One region of the Acinetobacter sp. NIPH 817 genome, then DNA from elsewhere that is predicted to be linked to it. Evidence: predicted binding sites of a transcription regulator. Region 1 holds the regulator's gene; each other region holds the start of a gene.
What was found. The regulator PhoB, encoded in region 1, activates phosphate uptake and scavenging genes when phosphate is short. The targets are predictions, from matches to a motif close to TGTCATNAANCTGTCATAA.
Positions count from the first base shown of each region.

Region 2: F968_RS13925 (inorganic phosphate transporter) is a predicted target of PhoB. The motif match lies at 2,042-2,060, and genes of this name have one in related genera.
Region 3: F968_RS09575 (porin) is a predicted target of PhoB. The motif match lies at 1,975-1,993, and genes of this name have one in related genera.
Region 4: F968_RS05865 (NAD(+) kinase) is a predicted target of PhoB. The motif match lies at 2,562-2,580, and genes of this name have one in related genera.

Region 1 is NZ_KB849419.1:382,214-386,568, reverse strand. Features, by position in the region: gene F968_RS03165 (alpha/beta fold hydrolase) at 1-942, shown strand, start outside; gene phoR (phosphate regulon sensor histidine kinase PhoR) at 1,011-2,369, opposite strand; gene phoB (phosphate regulon transcriptional regulator PhoB) at 2,379-3,089, opposite strand; gene F968_RS03150 (TetR/AcrR family transcriptional regulator) at 3,344-4,015, opposite strand; gene F968_RS03145 (SDR family NAD(P)-dependent oxidoreductase) at 4,228-4,355, shown strand, end outside.
Region 2 is NZ_KB849420.1:2,172,418-2,176,772, reverse strand. Features, by position in the region: gene metH (methionine synthase) at 1-1,643, opposite strand, end outside; gene F968_RS13925 (inorganic phosphate transporter) at 2,107-3,738, shown strand; gene F968_RS13920 (D-serine ammonia-lyase) at 3,903-4,355, shown strand, end outside.
Region 3 is NZ_KB849420.1:1,259,005-1,263,359, reverse strand. Features, by position in the region: gene F968_RS09580 (YidB family protein) at 21-614, shown strand; gene F968_RS09575 (porin) at 725-1,831, opposite strand; gene F968_RS09570 (HIT family protein) at 2,087-2,500, opposite strand; gene F968_RS09565 (YARHG domain-containing protein) at 2,518-2,787, opposite strand; gene F968_RS09560 (hypothetical protein) at 3,651-4,115, shown strand; gene F968_RS09555 (NAD(P)-dependent oxidoreductase) at 4,270-4,355, opposite strand, start outside.
Region 4 is NZ_KB849420.1:455,899-460,253, forward strand. Features, by position in the region: gene F968_RS05855 (hypothetical protein) at 1-97, opposite strand, end outside; gene mrcB (penicillin-binding protein 1B) at 119-2,515, opposite strand; gene F968_RS05865 (NAD(+) kinase) at 2,701-3,609, shown strand; gene F968_RS05870 (YeaC family protein) at 3,606-3,878, shown strand; gene F968_RS05875 (glycosyl transferase family protein) at 4,077-4,355, opposite strand, start outside.

The DNA.
Region 1 (4,355 bases):
AAAGGCACTCCGCCAAAAAATGGCTGGCCAATACTCGCTTGGGCGCATGGCACGACTGGAGTTGCCGATACTTGTGCACCTTCGGGTGATTATGTGGGTGGGCCAGTTCATTCATATCAGGAAGTTGCTTCTAAAGCTTTAGATGGTTGGCTTGCACGTGGTTATGCAGTTGTTGCACCTGATTATCAAGGCTTAGGTACTTTAGGGGCACATCCTTATATGAATGCAAAGAGCCAACTGCATACGGTAGTCGATGCAGTGCGTGCATTACATTTGCTTAAGCCCAAAAATTTTAATAAACAATGGTTGGTGATGGGGCACAGTCAAGGCGGAGCTGCGGCAATTGCAGTGTCTGCCTATGGTCAAAACGATGCACCTGAACTAGATTTAAAAGGGGCCATCGCTCTTGCGCCAGGCGGTTATCAATATGAAGGTATTGCGGAATATGTGAAAACTAATCCGAACCCAGAACCTAGTGTGGCTGCTTTTTTCCCGATTGTGTTATTAGGAGCACAAGCAGCTGAACCAAGCATTGTTCCTGAAAACTTAGTCAGTTCGGAAATGAACACTGTGCTAACTCAGGCACGCAGTCGCTGTTTGTCTGAACTTCAATCTGATATGAAGAAATCTCCTGCGAGCATATTTAAAGCCGATGCAGACTTAAAACCTCTTTTGGCTTATCTAAAACAACAGTCCATTGAAAATATGGTTCCTACCGTACCATTAATGATTGTTCAGGGTTCTAAAGATCATTTAGTCGACCCTAGAGGCACATCTGCTTATTATCAGCAGCTATGTAAATTAAAAAAACCAACTATATATCAAACGATTGATGGCGGAGATCACCGCGATGCATTACGCCAGAGCAATACGTTTGCCACTAACTTTTTAAATGTCATAGAGAAAAACCAGAGCAAATCGTATTGCTCTACTTTTAAGTAAATTGGTTTAACTAATACAAAAAAGCCGACTTTTCATAAGTCGGCTTTTTATATGTACAAAGGATAATTTTAGGTCATGTTATATAGTCTTTCTTTCGGAAAAACTGCGGTAAATGTTGATCCTTCGTTTTCTTTAGACTGCACATCTAAATACGCGCCGTGTTGCATCAGCACGTGTTTTACAATCGCAAGACCTAAACCTGTACCACCTGTTTGGCGACTACGGTCACTGTCAACACGATAGAAGCGTTCAGTTAGTCGTGGCAAATGTTTAGGGTTAATTCCAATGCCTGTGTCTTGCACACTAAAGTAAGCATGTTCACCATCATCATGCCAACCGATGGTAATAGTTCCGCCTTTTGGTGTGTACTTGATAGCATTGGTAATTAAATTACTAAACGCACTGGCAATTTCCATGTCTGAACCAATCAGGTCACAGTGGCTATCAATGTGTAAATTGAGCGTGTGTCCATAATCGGCATTGTAGGCCTGAGCATCATCAAACAATTGATTCATTAAACTCGGCATTTCAATAATCTGGTTTTTTGCGATTTTCTTATTATTTTCTAAATTCGATAACAGTAGTAAATCATTGACCAACGCATTCATACGCTTGGTTTGTGATTGCATCTGATCAAATGCACGTTTCCAGCGTGGGCTAATATCTTCCTGATCGGTAAAGGTTTCGATATAACCACTGAGCACCGTTAATGGCGTACGAAGTTCATGCGAAATATTATCGACGAAGTCTTTACGCATTTGCTCAAGGTTGTGCATACGAGTCACGTCGTAAGCCACCAATAAGCGACTTTCTCCACCAAATCGTGTGAGCTTAACCTGTACATATCGGTCATCATCAAAATTTGAGTGAAGCTTAATCCCGTCGGGTGCCTGATCAATATTGTTAAAATATTCAATAAAGGTCGGCTGACGTAAAATCGTTAATAAGTTACGACCACGATCGAGAGGGCTGATCCCTAGCAAGCGTTCGGCAGCAGGGTTCCACCATTCGATTTGATGTTGGTCATCAATTAAAACAACGGCTTCAGCAAGCGCAACTAACGAAGACTGAGCTCGATCAATTAAACCGACCATTTCCGCCTGAACAATTCGTTCTTGGCGCTGAGCACGGTAGACATTAAATAATAATGCCCCCCAAATCCCATTAAGATTTGGAGGAACGTCATAAGGTTTATTCGCAATCCAGTCATTGACCAGATATAAAGAACGCAACTGGAGTGTAAAAAACACCACGAAGGCGATAAAAATACAGCTCCAGAAATACCCAAGGCCTAAACCGACTAAACCGGCAATAATTAGAAAAAATAATAAGAGCCGTAAATCTTGTTTGGCGAACGTCCATAAACTACTGTAGCGGGAAAGCTTTTGTTCACGTACCTGTTCGGGGACGGGGTAGGGTTCATACATAAATCTTGGTTAACCTGCGGCTAAATCTGCACGTGTTGAGAAACGGTAGCCAGTTCCACGCACAGTCTGAACAAATCGGTCTACACCAAAAGGTTCTAAAACTTTACGCAAACGGCGAATGTGCACATCGATAGTGCGGTCTTCGATATATACATTACCGCCCCACACCTGATCGAGCAACTGGGCACGTGTATATGCACGCTCTGGATGGGTCATAAAAAATGCAAGTAAGCGATATTCAGTTGGACCCATATCTAAAATGCTGTTGCCAAAGCTAACACGTTGGCTTACAGGATCAAGAATTAAGCCATTGGCATCAATAGTTTTTTCGCCACTTAATGCATTAGCACGACGCAGAACTGCCTTGATACGTGAAACCAGTTCACGTGTTGAAAAAGGCTTAGTCATGTAGTCATCTGCACCTGCGTCAAGACCTTGTACTTTGTGGTCTTCTTCTCCGCGAGCAGTCAACATAATCACTGGAATTTCTGCTAAGTTCTCATCGCGTTTTAAGCGGCGACATAAATCGACACCACTTACGCCTCCAGGTAACATCCAATCAAGCAAGATAAGCGCCGGACGTTGGTCGACGATAATTTGATGAGCCTGTTTGGCATCTTCTGCCTGTAAACACTGAAAGCCTGCCATGTCCAAAGAAGTATGGATCATTTCGCGAATAGGAAGCTCATCATCGACAATTAAAATATAGTCATCTTTCACAGCGCAATATCCTATAGATTTAACGGTGAACCGTTTTGTAGTTATGACAGGCTTATTACAAAGATTAATTATGACAATTTCATTGCAGAAAAGTCTATAAAATTAAATTTAGCAATAATTTGTGACAAAACCAAGGCAAAGGTATGACCAAATTGTGACATGAAAGCTTTAATTTTCTTAAAATCATTCAATAGGTTATCACTTGAATAGCTTAACTGGTTTAGCGTATTTATGTCTGTCAAAAAACTTTAATATTATTTTGAAACTTGCGCTAATAAAGATAAGAAAACGATACGGCATGCGGTTAAAACCTGCTCAAGAGACTGTTCAAACCCTCCCATGACCCATCGAATCGCAATTTGAGTGACGTATCCATTCAAACCAGTTGCGATTAAAGAAAGCTCATTTTCGTGGTGTTGAATTTGCGGCATGGTCAGCATAACAAAGGCTTGAATCATGCGATCAAATTGCGCAAGTGTTTCTTGAATAGTGGCCTGATTATGTAACTCTTGTACCAAAACTGCGTCGACATAGACAATACGAGCTAATCTTGGGTCGTCTTTTAATGTTGTCAGCAGTGCTCTTAAACCAGCATCGACCATTTTTTCTGGATCGGGGGTAGCTTTAATCACGGCTTGCATTAAGTTCTGCTGTAATTCTTCAATCATTTTTAAAAAGATTGTTTGGAATAAATCTTCACTCTTTTTAAATGATTCATAAAAATAACGTTCTGTGAGTTTTGCCTCTTGGCATACATCTTTTACCGTCACGGAAAAAAAACCGAGTGTTCCGTAGGTCGCAATACCTGCTTCAATCAATTTTTCACGGCGCGCCTCTTTACGTTCAGATAGAGATAACCCTTTGAACTGACGTTCTTTACTCACACTTTTTGTTTTCTTTTTACTGGTTGAGTCGTTAGTCGCCATAAATAAGTCGTTTCCTAAAGAATGGTTTCCTAATTTATAGGTTTTGGCCAAATATGCTTACTATGATAAAGCCCTCAGAAGAATTGTGCCATTCTATCTGAAATTACAGTGTACTATATTGACAATGGATATTGTCAAAATTATATTGAAGATGTCTGAACTGCACATGCAATGAACCGGTTGTGCAAATATCGAAAAACAAAGGATGGACAATGAAAAATTTTAAAAACAAAGTCGCTGCAATTACGGGCGCAGGTTCTGGCATTGGGCAACAGCTAGCAATTCTTTTGGCAAAACAGGGCTGCCATCTTTCGTTGAGTGATATTAATGAAAAAGGATT
Region 2 (4,355 bases), on a different contig from region 1:
TGTTTAATCCAACCTGTGGCTTCAATAAAATCGACGCCATAGTTATTGTGTTCTTCAATACCAGTTGCCACCGCAAACACGTTCGGGTCAAAAATAATATCTTCAGCGGGGAAGCCTACATCGTTAACCAAAACGTCATAAGAACGTTTACAGATTTCGCGTTTACGCTCAGCAGTGTCGGCCTGACCTGTTTCGTCAAAGGCCATCACAATAATCGCAGCACCATATTGGCGACACAGGCGAGCTTTTTCGACAAACTCGTCATAACCTTCTTTTAACGAAATCGAGTTAACAACAGGTTTACCTTGTACACATTTTAAGCCTGCTTCAATGATTTCCCATTTCGATGAGTCAATCATGATAGGCACACGTGAAATATCTGGCTCAGAGGCTACAAGGTTTAAGAAGTGTACCATCGCATTTTGCGAATCGAGCATCCCTTCATCCATGTTAATGTCGATAATCTGAGCGCCAGCTTCCACTTGTTGCTGTGCAACTTCCAAAGCTTCTGCAAAGTTTTCTTCACGAATTAAGCGTAAGAATTTTTTTGAACCAGTAACGTTAGTACGTTCACCCACGTTAACGAACAATGAGTCATCATAAATATTAAATGGTTCTAAACCACTTAAGCGGCAAGCTGGCTTAGTTTCAGGAATTTGACGTGGTGCAATGTCTTTTACAGCATTGGCAATAGCACGAATATGGTCTGGTGTCGTACCACAGCAACCGCCGGTAATATTGATCAAACCACTTTCTGCAAATTCTTTTAAGAAGGCCGCAGTTTGTTCAGGTGTTTCATCATATTCACCAAATGCGTTTGGTAAGCCAGCATTTGGATGAGCAGAAATAAAAGTATCAGCAACATCAGACACGGTTTTAACGTGAGGACGCATAGCATCTGCACCAAGTGCACAGTTAAAACCAATTGAAAGTAAGTCACCATGGCGTACAGAGTTCCAGAACGCTTCGGCAGTTTGACCTGTTAAGGTACGGCCTGAGGCATCGGTAATGGTCCCTGAAATCATGAGTGGTAATTCATGACCAATTTGTTTAAAGACTTCTTTCACCGCAAAAATTGCAGCTTTACAGTTTAATGTATCAAAAACGGTTTCAATCAGAATGATATCTGCACCGCCTTCAATCAGCGCATGAGTTGCCTCAATATAGTTTTCTTTTAGTTCATCAAAAGTAATGTTACGAAAAGCAGGGTCATTTACATTCGGTGAAATTGAACAGGTACGCGATGTTGGACCGAGTACACCTGCCACAAAACGCGGTTTATCAGGAGTTGAATATTTTTCACAAGCTGCTTTAGCTAAACGTGCTGCTTCAAGGTTAATCTCTGGAACAAGATCTTCCATGTGGTAGTCAGACATGGAAACACGTGTGCCGTTAAAGCTGTTTGTTTCAATAATGTCTGCGCCTGCATCAAGATAAGCTTCATGAATACCTTGAATGATTTCGGGTTGAGTCAGCACAAGAAGGTCATTGTTACCTTTTAGGTCATGTGCCCAATCCGCAAAACGCTCACCACGGTAGTCGGCTTCTTCTAGTTTATGGCGTTGAATCATGGTACCCATCGCACCATCAATAATCAGAATGCGTTTGGCAAGAAGCGCTTTTAGGGTGGCAAGCGTGGACATATAAAACCCCGATATTGTACAAATTTAAAAATGCCGCGCTATTGTAACAGAATAGTTGCGCATTTGATGAGCTATAACGACCCGTCATTCACTTGTAATAGATTCATTAAAAAACGGCTTTTATGACAAATGAAGACTGTTTTTTCATCAAATATTCATAAAATGATCATGATATTGAAATATTTCATCTCCAATATTCCGTTTTATGACAATTGTTCTGTTTAAAAAACAAGCATTCGAGTGATTTTTTATATATTTTTGCTTTAAAAATAGTCATAAATAAGGAAGATGTAAATTGATTTAAATTATTGTATTTTAATAAAAAAATAAATTTTATAGAGGAAAGGTGCATCAAATGAGGTCAAAATATGAAAAATTGACTTCATCAGGCGCTGCTTTGTCATATAATTGTCATAATTTAATTTAAGAATACAGAGGATTTTTTTATCCTCTTACCGTCTGCATGAATTCTAATCTACCCCCTGTTTCGGATTCAAAACTTGCGGCAAACCTGCAAGTCAAATCGACGAATGTGCATGTCCCGACACCTAAGTTTTTTATGCCGGTGTTTCTGACGATTATTGTTGCAACACTTATTTATATTGGATTTCAGGTGAGTGCTGATTTAGCACATGTACCACCTTTGAGTCTTTATTCGGTTATCCTTTTATCTACTGCACTCTTGATTGCTTTAGGCTTTGAGTTTGTAAATGGCTTCCACGATACTGCAAATGCAGTAGCAACAGTGATTTACACCAATGCTTTACCTGCACCAGTTGCAGTCATGTGGGCAGGTTTTTGTAATTTTCTTGGGGTAATGGTTGCAAGCGGCGCAGTCGCTTACGGCATTATTGCATTGTTGCCTGTTGAACTGATTATGAACATGGGTAGCGGTGCAGGTTTCGCAATGGTTTTTGCGCTCCTTATTGCTGCAATTCTCTGGAACTTAGGTACTTGGTTCTTGGGTATTCCTGCTTCTAGTTCTCATACCTTGATTGGTTCAATCTTGGGTGTGGGCATTATGAACCATCTGTTGAGTGCATCGACTGGCGTAACCACCAGTGGTGTTGATATGGATCAGGTGATTAAAGTCGGTAAGGCATTATTATTTTCGCCTTTAATTGGTTTTGCTTTTGCAGCGATTGTTTTCTTGTTGGTTAAAACTGTTTTTAAACGCCAATTAGAATTATTCCAACCGCCAGAAGGTAATAAACCACCACCAGCAATCATTCGTGCAATTTTAATCTTTACCTGTACAGGTGTAAGTTTTGCACATGGTTCTAATGACGGTCAAAAAGGTATGGGTCTCATCATGCTGATTTTGGTTGGTCTGGTGCCGTTGGCTTATTCATTAAATAAAAACCTTGATACACAACAAGTTCAATCATTCCATCAGCTTTCTTCTCAAACTGCCGTATTTTTGAATCAAAATCAGCCAGAATTAACCGATGAAAAAGCGCGTGTTATTCTGACTAAATATATTCAAACTAAAGAGCAAACTCCAGAAGTAGTGCCTGCATTGGCAAGCATGACTGACCACTTGGGTGAGCGAGTTTCTAGCTATAACAACTTAAAAGACATTCCAGAAGCTGCAATTAGCGAAATTCGTAATGACATGTATTTAAGTACAACCTCGTTTAAGCGTTTGGATAAAGCGAATGCATTACCAAAAATGGATCAGTCACAAGAAAAACTTGTGAAAGAATACCGTAGTAGCTTAGATTCATTCTTACAATACATTCCAACTTGGGTGAAAGTAGCAGTTGCTTTGGCACTTGGCTTAGGCACCATGGTAGGTTGGAAACGTATTGTTGTGACTGTAGGTGAGCGTATTGGTAAGCATCATATGACTTATGGTCAGGGGATGTCTGCTGAGCTTGTAGCAATGAGTACAATTGCTGCTGCTGATGGTTTAGGTATGCCTGTTTCAACAACACACGTTTTAAATAGTGCTGTTGCAGGTACCATGGTCGCGAATAGATCAGGCTTAAACTTCAATACAGTTAAAACAATTTTATCTGCATGGGTATTTACACTTCCTGCAACAATCTGTTTATCAGGCGGTTTGTACTGGTTATTCTTACAGTTTGTATAAAAGCATTTAAAACATTAAAGCCACTGTACACAGTGGCTTTTTTATTTGTTTCTTTTTTAAGTTCAGTCTATTTTCATGTACATTCAATTATAAATTAACAAGTCGTTATATAGCATCAAGCAGCTTTAAAAGCTGGGCTTAAAACTTTGAGATCAGGATAGATTATGGATGCGGTTCAAATAGATCAGCTAAAACAGCAATTTCCACTTATTGAGACACTGCAAACCTATCAAGAGATATTTTGGTTTACACCTCATCGCTATCCTTTAATAGAAGCTTTAGAAAAAGTTGGACTCACAGCCGAGGACGTAAGTGACGCGGAAGCAAGACTAGCGCGTTTTGCGCCTTATTTAGCAAAAGTGTTTCCTGAAACTCAAGCACAACATGGAAAAATTGAATCAGATATCGTTGAAATTCCGAAAATGCAGCAAGCACTTTCTTCAACACAAAAAGTGCAACTGAGTGGAGCATTCTGGCTAAAAAAAGATAGTCATTTACCTATTTCTGGTTCAATTAAAGCGCGTGGTGGTATTTATGAAGTCTTGGCTCACGCTGAAAAATTGGCGATTGAGGCAGGGCTTCTCAAGTTTGAAGACGATTACACTAAACTCGACCAA
Region 3 (4,355 bases), on a different contig from region 1:
ACCATACATAAGAGTTTTACATGACAAATTTAAGCAACATTGTAGAAATTTTGGCTCAGCAGGCTTTAGGTGGGAACCAGCAAGCATCAGGTCAAGGTGGTTTAGGTGGAATTTTAGGTTCAGTACTCGGACAAATGGGGGGCAATACTTCTTCTGGCGCTCAAGGTGGCCTTGGAGGCGTACTAGGTTCTGTATTAGGTCAAGTGACTGGAAATAATAATAACGCACCTCAAGCAAGTGGTGGCGTACAAAGTTTATTAATTGCAGTTGTACCTTTAATCTTAGGTTGGGTTCAACAACAAGGTGGTTTGCAGGCTGCTTTAGAAAAGTTAAAAGGTGCGGGTTTAGGTAACCAAGTTCAAAGCTGGGTTGATCCAAATCAAAGTAATAGTGAAGTTCCTACCCAGCAATTACAAAGTCTATTTAACCCAACAGATATTGAGCAAGTTGCCCAGCAGGCTCAAGCTCCAAAAGAGCAAGTTTACGGTGCAATTGCTTCGGTCTTACCTCAAGTCATTGACTCATTAACACCTCAGGGTGACAGTACCGATCATCAAGAAGCAAACCAAGACATTCAAAACGTCATGAATCTTGTAAGTGGTTTCTTAAAGTAAGCTACAAAGTTAAAAAAAGCCGATAATTTGTATATCGGCTTTTTTAATCTGAACAATAAAATAAAAGGGCATTAGCCCTTTTATTTTAGATATGAATCAAAGATAACTAATTAGAAGTTATATTCGATACCAGTACCTACAACAGTTTGCTTGTCGTCATCATTCAACCAGTCGCGTTTTTGTTGAGCAACGATACCGTAGAAGCGAGCTTGTTTATTGATTTGGTAATCAAGACCTAAACCGTACAAATCAATTTTACGATCTGCTTGACCACTTACTTGTGTTTCAGCAGAAGCATATTCTGCTTTCACTTTAAGTTTAGTGTTAGGAATTTTATAAGCAGCTGTTACTGCATATGCTTGTTCCTCTAAACCACGGTAAGCTTTACCAGCTTTATCGATTGAACCATCTGATTTATATGATTGACCATATGCAGTCAATTCATCAGTAGGTTCAGCGTGTTGCCATAAAGCACCTACAACAAAACCTGATTTTGCGATGTCATAAGAACCAGTTACACGGTAAGCATCTGTATAAACATCTTTCAGACCGTAAGCCGCATATTTACCTTTAATACCAAAGTCACCAGCAGCAGCTACTGCTAAACCAAGGTCTTTGTTTTCATAGCCAAGTGCAGTAGACACAGAGTCAAAGCTGTCATTCTTGCTGTCTTTACCAGTTTCACCTTGTTTGCTGTCAGAGGTGCTTTCACCAGTCTGAGCCATAATGTTGAAAGTTAAACCAGCTAATAATTTAGGGTCTAGTTCAAAACCAACTACGTTATCTAAGCGGTTTTCACCGTACATGATATTGGTAATATCTAAACGTGTATCGTCATTAAAGATGTCTTGGTTACCACCAGCAGCAGTCTTAAAGTAAGAGTCGTATTTACCTACTTTTAAAGTACCAACACCTTCAGTTTTTAAACCGATGAAACGGTTACGAGCGCTCAGGTCAGTATCAGAACCTGAACCATCAGTAGAAATTGCCCATTCAGCTAAATAAACAGCAGATAACTTGTCAGTTAATTTCTCTTCGCCTTTTACCCCAATGCGAGAAGAGTTTGAGTTAACTTCGGTAACATCACTTTTACCATCGAAATTTTTATTATCAACTTGGTTAATAGAAACATTTAGTTTGCCATACAAAGTTGGCGCTGCTTGCACCGCTTTTATGCTCAAAGTTGCAACTGCGGCAGCGAGTAGCAATTTCTTCATTGAGATTTCTCCAAAAGGTATTTAAAAATGGCGTATGCCTAGTTAACTATTTATTTTGTAGTTGACTTATGTACAAAAAGTTACAAAAGCTCACCAACTTGCTAAGCAGTATCGGTAAACTTTGTGACAAGGGCGTGAAAAATAAATGACAGTTTTATGACGATTAAAATTTAGAAATAAATTAATTATTTTAGGTTTTTATAGTTTTTAGACGAAAAAAAGCGGAGTAAAAACTCCGCTTTAATAGATTAAAAATCAAAGAGCTGCTTTAATTTTCTCAGCTAAAGCTTTAATTTTTTCTTGATTGCCTAACTCTACAGCATGTCTTCCAAGTTGATGCACATTTGTAGGAATAAGGTGAAAATGAACATGCGGAACAGTTTGTCCTGCGGCTGCTCCAGAAAGTTGCATCAATACGATACCTTCCAAATTGAGGGCTTTTTCCATTGCTTTCGCAATTTTCTGAACAATTTGGATGGTATATGCAGCTGCTTCTGGGGGTAAATCAAGTAGCGTTACAGCAGGTGTTTTTGGAATAACTAATGTATGACCATCGGCTTGAGGCATAATATCCATAAAAGCTAGAACTTGATCATCTTCATAGATTTTTATCGCTGGAAGTTCATTGCGTAAAATTTTTGCGAAGATATTTTGATCATCGTATGCCATGTATTATTCCTTTAAAATTATTTACATTTCAATTCTTTCTGACGCTCTTTAATAGCATCAAGACGTTGTTGCTCTTTGTCAGAAAACTTTGGTTTTGTCGTATGACAGTTTTCATTACCATATTTTTCTTTAGCATCAGGATCTTTGAAACAAAAGCCTTTTGATGCATAAATCAAATTATAGTCGTCTTGCAATTTCTGACATTCTTGCTCAGGCGTTGCAGCTTGAACGCTTAAACCAGCAATGCTCACCATGCCAGTAAAGACTGCAACCATAAATTTATTCATGAGCGTTTCCTCAGTTAAAGGTATGAACCTGTACTCAATATAAGGTTTATTACCAATATTTCAATGATTATTAATTACTCAAATGTCATTTTGGGTGATAATTTGTTCATAAAACAAATAAAAACTTTAGATATCAATAATTTATAAAAATCAAATAAAAACATAAACTTAAGAGAAATTATATATATTTTTTTAGAATTTGATTCTTTTTAATTCACTTTTAACTTTTATTGAAGATATAAAAATATGCTGCTGATTGAGGTGATCAGATATAAAAAATTTTAGCAAAAGATGAGATCTTATAGCCTTTTCATTTGCTAAATAGACAAATGAAGTTTGAAATTAGGTCAATGAAAAAGGGGATGAGCAATGACATTATCAAAAACACAAAACGTGATAATTATCACAGTTTTTGTTTTTAGGATTAAGTGGAATTCACTGGGCCCATTTTAATTTAGACGGAAATGGGCTTTTTCTTTTAAGCTGTAAAATATAAGCACGTTAAAAGTAATCTTATTTTACACTTCAATTGAAAGATGTATTGATTTTGCATGTTTTAACTTCTATTATATGGTCCTTAAATTGCTGCGTTTGATAGTTTTTTATTTTTGTAACCCATTTCTAAAATTGAGATGGGTTTTTTTTATTTAAGTTATTTCGAAATATATTAATTTAACCCCATTCTTACGAGTTATATTTGGCTATATGTTTAATTCGTGTGATACGTTTCGCATGCAACTTTCACTTTTACTATTGTAGTTACTTTTTAGTCTAACCCTCTTACATATAGCAATGTTATGTTCATCATACTTCCTTAAAGGATCTGATGATTCATCGGAGACAAGATTAAAAGGAAATAGAGAATGTCACAGTTTTTACTCGTTGCTGAAAGCATTTATAAAAAATCTGAAGAAGAAAAGCTTTTCTCAGAAGATATTATTGAACACTTGAATCGCTTAGTTAGTATGATCCGACAAGAGATAAAAGATACTTCATATAAATTAAAATATAACTTTATTGATTTTGAAGAATGTTTAAATAAGCCAGCAAATGAATGTTCAGCTAAACTCGATATCAGTTTAATGCCAACATATAAAAATAAAGGAGAATATATTATGTGGTTGGCTAGTTTTATTGAAAGAATTACTTTGGGAGGAAGAGAAAAGTTTCCACCACTTGCTAATACTTTGCTTCCTAGCTGTATGCTTGCCAACCCTTATTCAGCAAAAATGAAACAAGCTAAGGTTGTATCCGATAAAAGTGCGCAAATGATTGTAAACTATTTTAACTCCTCCGATTATAAAAAGGTTAATAAAGCACCTGCTTAGTGTAAAAAATAATAATCTTTCACATACTTAATGCTTTTATATAGAAAATTTTTCGTAATGAATGACATGAGTTTGCTATGTTAGAGGTTTCATACTATTCATTATTGAGCCTATTAAAATTAAGTTTAATAGGCAGTCCTCTAAAAGATTAAATTTACTCTAATGTAATCTTTGTCCATGCTTCATACATTTTAACTGCCGCAGAGAAGTCACTGTTGTCTTCAGCAGTTAAATGAGCAG
Region 4 (4,355 bases), on a different contig from region 1:
GAGTAGGTGTTTTCTCTTTGGAGTCAGAATGATCAGGCAAAGTTGTACAGCCGACCATAAGAACAGCACCAATATAAAAAACACCTTTCTTCAACATATCCTAATTTCCTGTTTACGCTTAGTTGTTATAACTACCACTTGAAATTACACGTGAGTTATTTGACAGATCTTGTTGCATCTGACTTTCACTCTCACGAATATAACTGTCGGTATTATCATCCTGAGAGTCAGGCGTTGTGTTATCACTTTGTGGCGTATATGTTGGATCAACTTGATAATAAGGTGCTCCACATGGAGTAGCACGGTGCGGAACCGTATGGGTTAGCATCGGAATATACATAGCGCCATCACAAGCCTGAGCAGATAAATCACCTGTTGCACGATCAATCCACTGCCACTGTACAGTGTCTGGTTGACGTATATTCACAGGAGTTTGGCGTAACTGTTTCATCACGTTAGTCCATACTGGCAATGCACCAGATGAACCAGTTAAACCAGTTACTTTATTGTCATCTAAACCTAACCATACTACAGCGACATGGTTACCCGAATAACCTGCAAACCATGAGTCACGTGTATCGTTAGTCGTACCTGATTTACCTGCCAATTTTAAAGCTGGAGATAAGCTACTGTAGGCTGAACGACCAGTACCCGAAGACATGACCTGTTGTAAACCATAGTTCATGATATAGCCAACAGCCGGATCAATCGTTTGTTGAACATTCAGGCCATAACGGTCAAGTAAACGACCATTCGCATCTACCACAGATCGAATTGCACGAGTTGGATATTTAAAACCGCCTGTAGCGAAGTTCTCATAAATCCCGAGCACTTCCATTGGTGACATATTGACTGCCCCAAGGAAAATAGAAGGGTAGGCAGGAATCGTTGATTCAACACCAAACTTTCTTAGATTATTGCTAAATGTTGATAAACCAAACTCTTGACCCAAACGTACAGCAGAAAGGTTATATGAGTTTGCTAATGCTTCGCTCAGACTTACTACACCATGTCCACCACCACTATAGTTTTTAGGTGTCCAGCTTTTACCGCCGTCTACAGGAACACTGATTGGAGCATCTTCAATTTGGCTTGCCCAGTTATAACGTCCAGATTCAATCGCACTTAAATAAATTACAGGTTTCAATAAAGAACCGACTTGGCGTTTTGCATCTAAAGCACGGTTAAAACCAGTAAAGTCTTGTGTAGAGCCAACTGCTGCAACAAGCTCACCATTTTCAGGATGCGCAATCAGTACAGCACCTTGGAGGTTTTTCAAACGTGCTGGGTTGCTGTTTGCTAAGCGGTCTACTGAAGCTTTAAATGCATTTTGAACTTGAGTTTGAGTAATTGGGTCTAAGGTCGTAAAAATACGTAAGCCCTGATTGGTTAAATCACTTTCTTGATATTCTGTACGCAATTGACGACGTACAATATCTAAAAAGTCTGGGAATTTTGCAGGCCCTAAACTTGGTTTGCTTAATACATTTAAAGGACGTGCAATTTCATCTTCATATTCGGCTTGAGTTAAATAACCCATCACACGCATATTATTTAATACGGTATCGCGGCGTTTTTTTGCACCTTCAGGGTTTTTCCAAGGATTATATAAAGAAGGACCTTGTACCAAACCTACTAAATAAGCTTGTTGAGCAACACTAAGCTCACGTAATGGTAAACCAAAATAAAATTGTGAAGCCAAACCATAGCCATTAATTGAGTAGCTACCGTTTTGGCCCAGATTCACTTCATTTAAATAGGCTTCTAAAATTTCATCTTTGCTGTAATGCAGCTCGATGAGCAAAGCCATTAAAGCCTCATTAACTTTACGTTTTAATGTACGCTCAGGTGTGAGATAGAAGTTTTTAACTAATTGTTGAGTCAGGGTTGAGCCACCTTGACGCTTTCCACCCGTGATATTACTCACTAGTGCACGAGCCGTACCGCGAATTGAAATACCATGATGATGATAAAAATTGCGGTCTTCTGTAGAAATTAAAGCTTCAATGAGTGGTTTAGGGACATTATTCAATTTAATGAGTACACGGTCTTCATTGTGTTGAGGATAAATTCCTCCAATGAGTAACGGTTCTAAGCGTGCAACGCCAGTTGAAGAAGGTTTAGTACTTCGAACTTCAACAACTTGATCATTTGCAAAACTTAACTCTAAGACTTGTTCAGGTTCAACACTGTCGCCGTAGTCAAAACCACGTGTGTGAATATACATGTTGCTGCCTTGAGCAACATAACTTCCCGATTTGTCATAATTACTTGAAGTTTTGTAACCCAGTAGCTTCAATTCTTGAGTGAAATTTGCTTGGGAAATAGGTGCGTTGTTATAAATTTCCAGAGGTCGTGCAAACACTTTGGCAGGAATATCCCACCGTTGTCCTTCAAATTTTTCACGGATAATATTATCTAAACGAATCAGATAGATACTAAGAGCAATAAAAGCACCAATGACCAAAATGGAAAAGATTAGTGCAAAGAAACCGATACCACGTTCAAACTTCATAAAAATGAGATAAAACCCTAACAATGCCTGTAATGATGCGATAGCTTGTCATCAATTTGCAATGATAAAACTGTGAATAATTGGAAAACTTAGATTGAATTTTACAGCATCTTGTAGTTATGTTTTTTTAAATTAATCAGGTTAATGTTATTATAGGCAAGTATCGCAGCGGAGCTTACTCATTCGTGCAAATTTCACATAAATCCTTCAGAAACGTCGGGTTAATCGGTCGACCAGATAAATCATCAGTTGTAGAAACACTATGTTTAATTCATGATCATTTATTGAACCTAGGTTTAAACCCCATTTTTGATCAGGAAACTGCTGAATTAGTGCCTTATGATCATGCACAGGTAGTAAGCCGTCATTTATTAGGTGAAGTTGCTGATTTAGTTATTGTAGTAGGCGGAGATGGTTCTTTACTCCATGCGGCAAGAGCTTTGGTTCGTTACAATACACCTGTTATTGGTATCAACCGTGGGAGATTAGGTTTTCTAACCGATATCAAACCGTCAGAAGCGATTTTTAAACTTGACCAAGTGCTTCAAGGGCATTTTCAACTTGATCGCCGTTTCTTACTTGAAATGGAAGTGCGAACAAATGGCGAAGTCATTTATGATGCCATTGCTTTAAATGATGTCGTTTTGCATTCGGGTAAGTCGGTCCACATGATTGACTTTGAACTCAACATTGATGGCCAGTATGTTTATCGCCAGCATAGTGACGGTTTAATTGTTTCGACTCCAACTGGATCAACGGCTTATGCGTTGTCAGGTGGTGGACCAATTTTACATCCAAGTATGGATGCGATTGCATTAGTTCCAATGCATCCCCACACATTGTCATCACGTCCTATCGTAGTCGGTGGACAAAGCGAAATTAAGATTGTTATTCGCGAAAATCGGGTGTTACCGATGGTGAGTGCAGATGGTCAACATAGCATATCGCTCAATGTTGGAGATAGTTTACACATCCGCAAACATCCATTTAAACTAAGTTTATTGCATCCACCAGGTTATGATTTTTATATGGCCTGCCGTACCAAACTTGGTTGGAACCAAGATTTTGAATCTTTCCAAAGAGATGAATCATGAATATTGAACAAATGCTATCTATTTTAAACCCTGAGATTGTAGAGCGTTTAAAAACAGCAGTAGAAATTGGTAAATGGCCAAATGGCGTTGTTTTAACAAAAGAGCAGCGTGAAACTTGTATGCAAGCTGTAATCGCTTGGGAGCTAAAGAACTTACCAGAAGAGCAGCGTAGTGGTTATATTGACCGCGGTACGAAAGAAGAGGGTGAGGTTTGTGAAGATGATCATCACAAACATGAGCCAGAATTTAAACCAATTCGTTTTGTTTAAAACAGCATTTTAGAATAAAAAAATAAATCGTATTAGCATTTGCTATCGCGTGGGCGACATGGATGTCGCCTGTTGAGCAACAGTACAAGAACGTACTGTTTGCTCGACGCAAGATTTTTGTTACTTTTCATCTTTGAAAAGTAAGTATTGCCTCTATGTAACCATATCGAAGAGACATGGCGTATAAGGCTGTATGAACTAAATTTTATCTTTTAGCCCTAAATTTCTTGTTTCCCATAATACTTTTGCTTTCTGCATTGCCTCTTCAAAACTAGCAACAACGCCCATCGTATATAGCGCGATTCCGATGGTTTCTGTTACTGCCATTTCTCCATATTCATGGTGCTGTTGACCTAACCATACTGCTTTAAAAGTTGCTAAATCTAACTCTTCTTCAGTTGGACTACGTTCAGGCGTGAGTTTTGGTAACTCGTGTTCATAAAGTTCACCATTTTTAATGCCACAAATGAGAGTTTT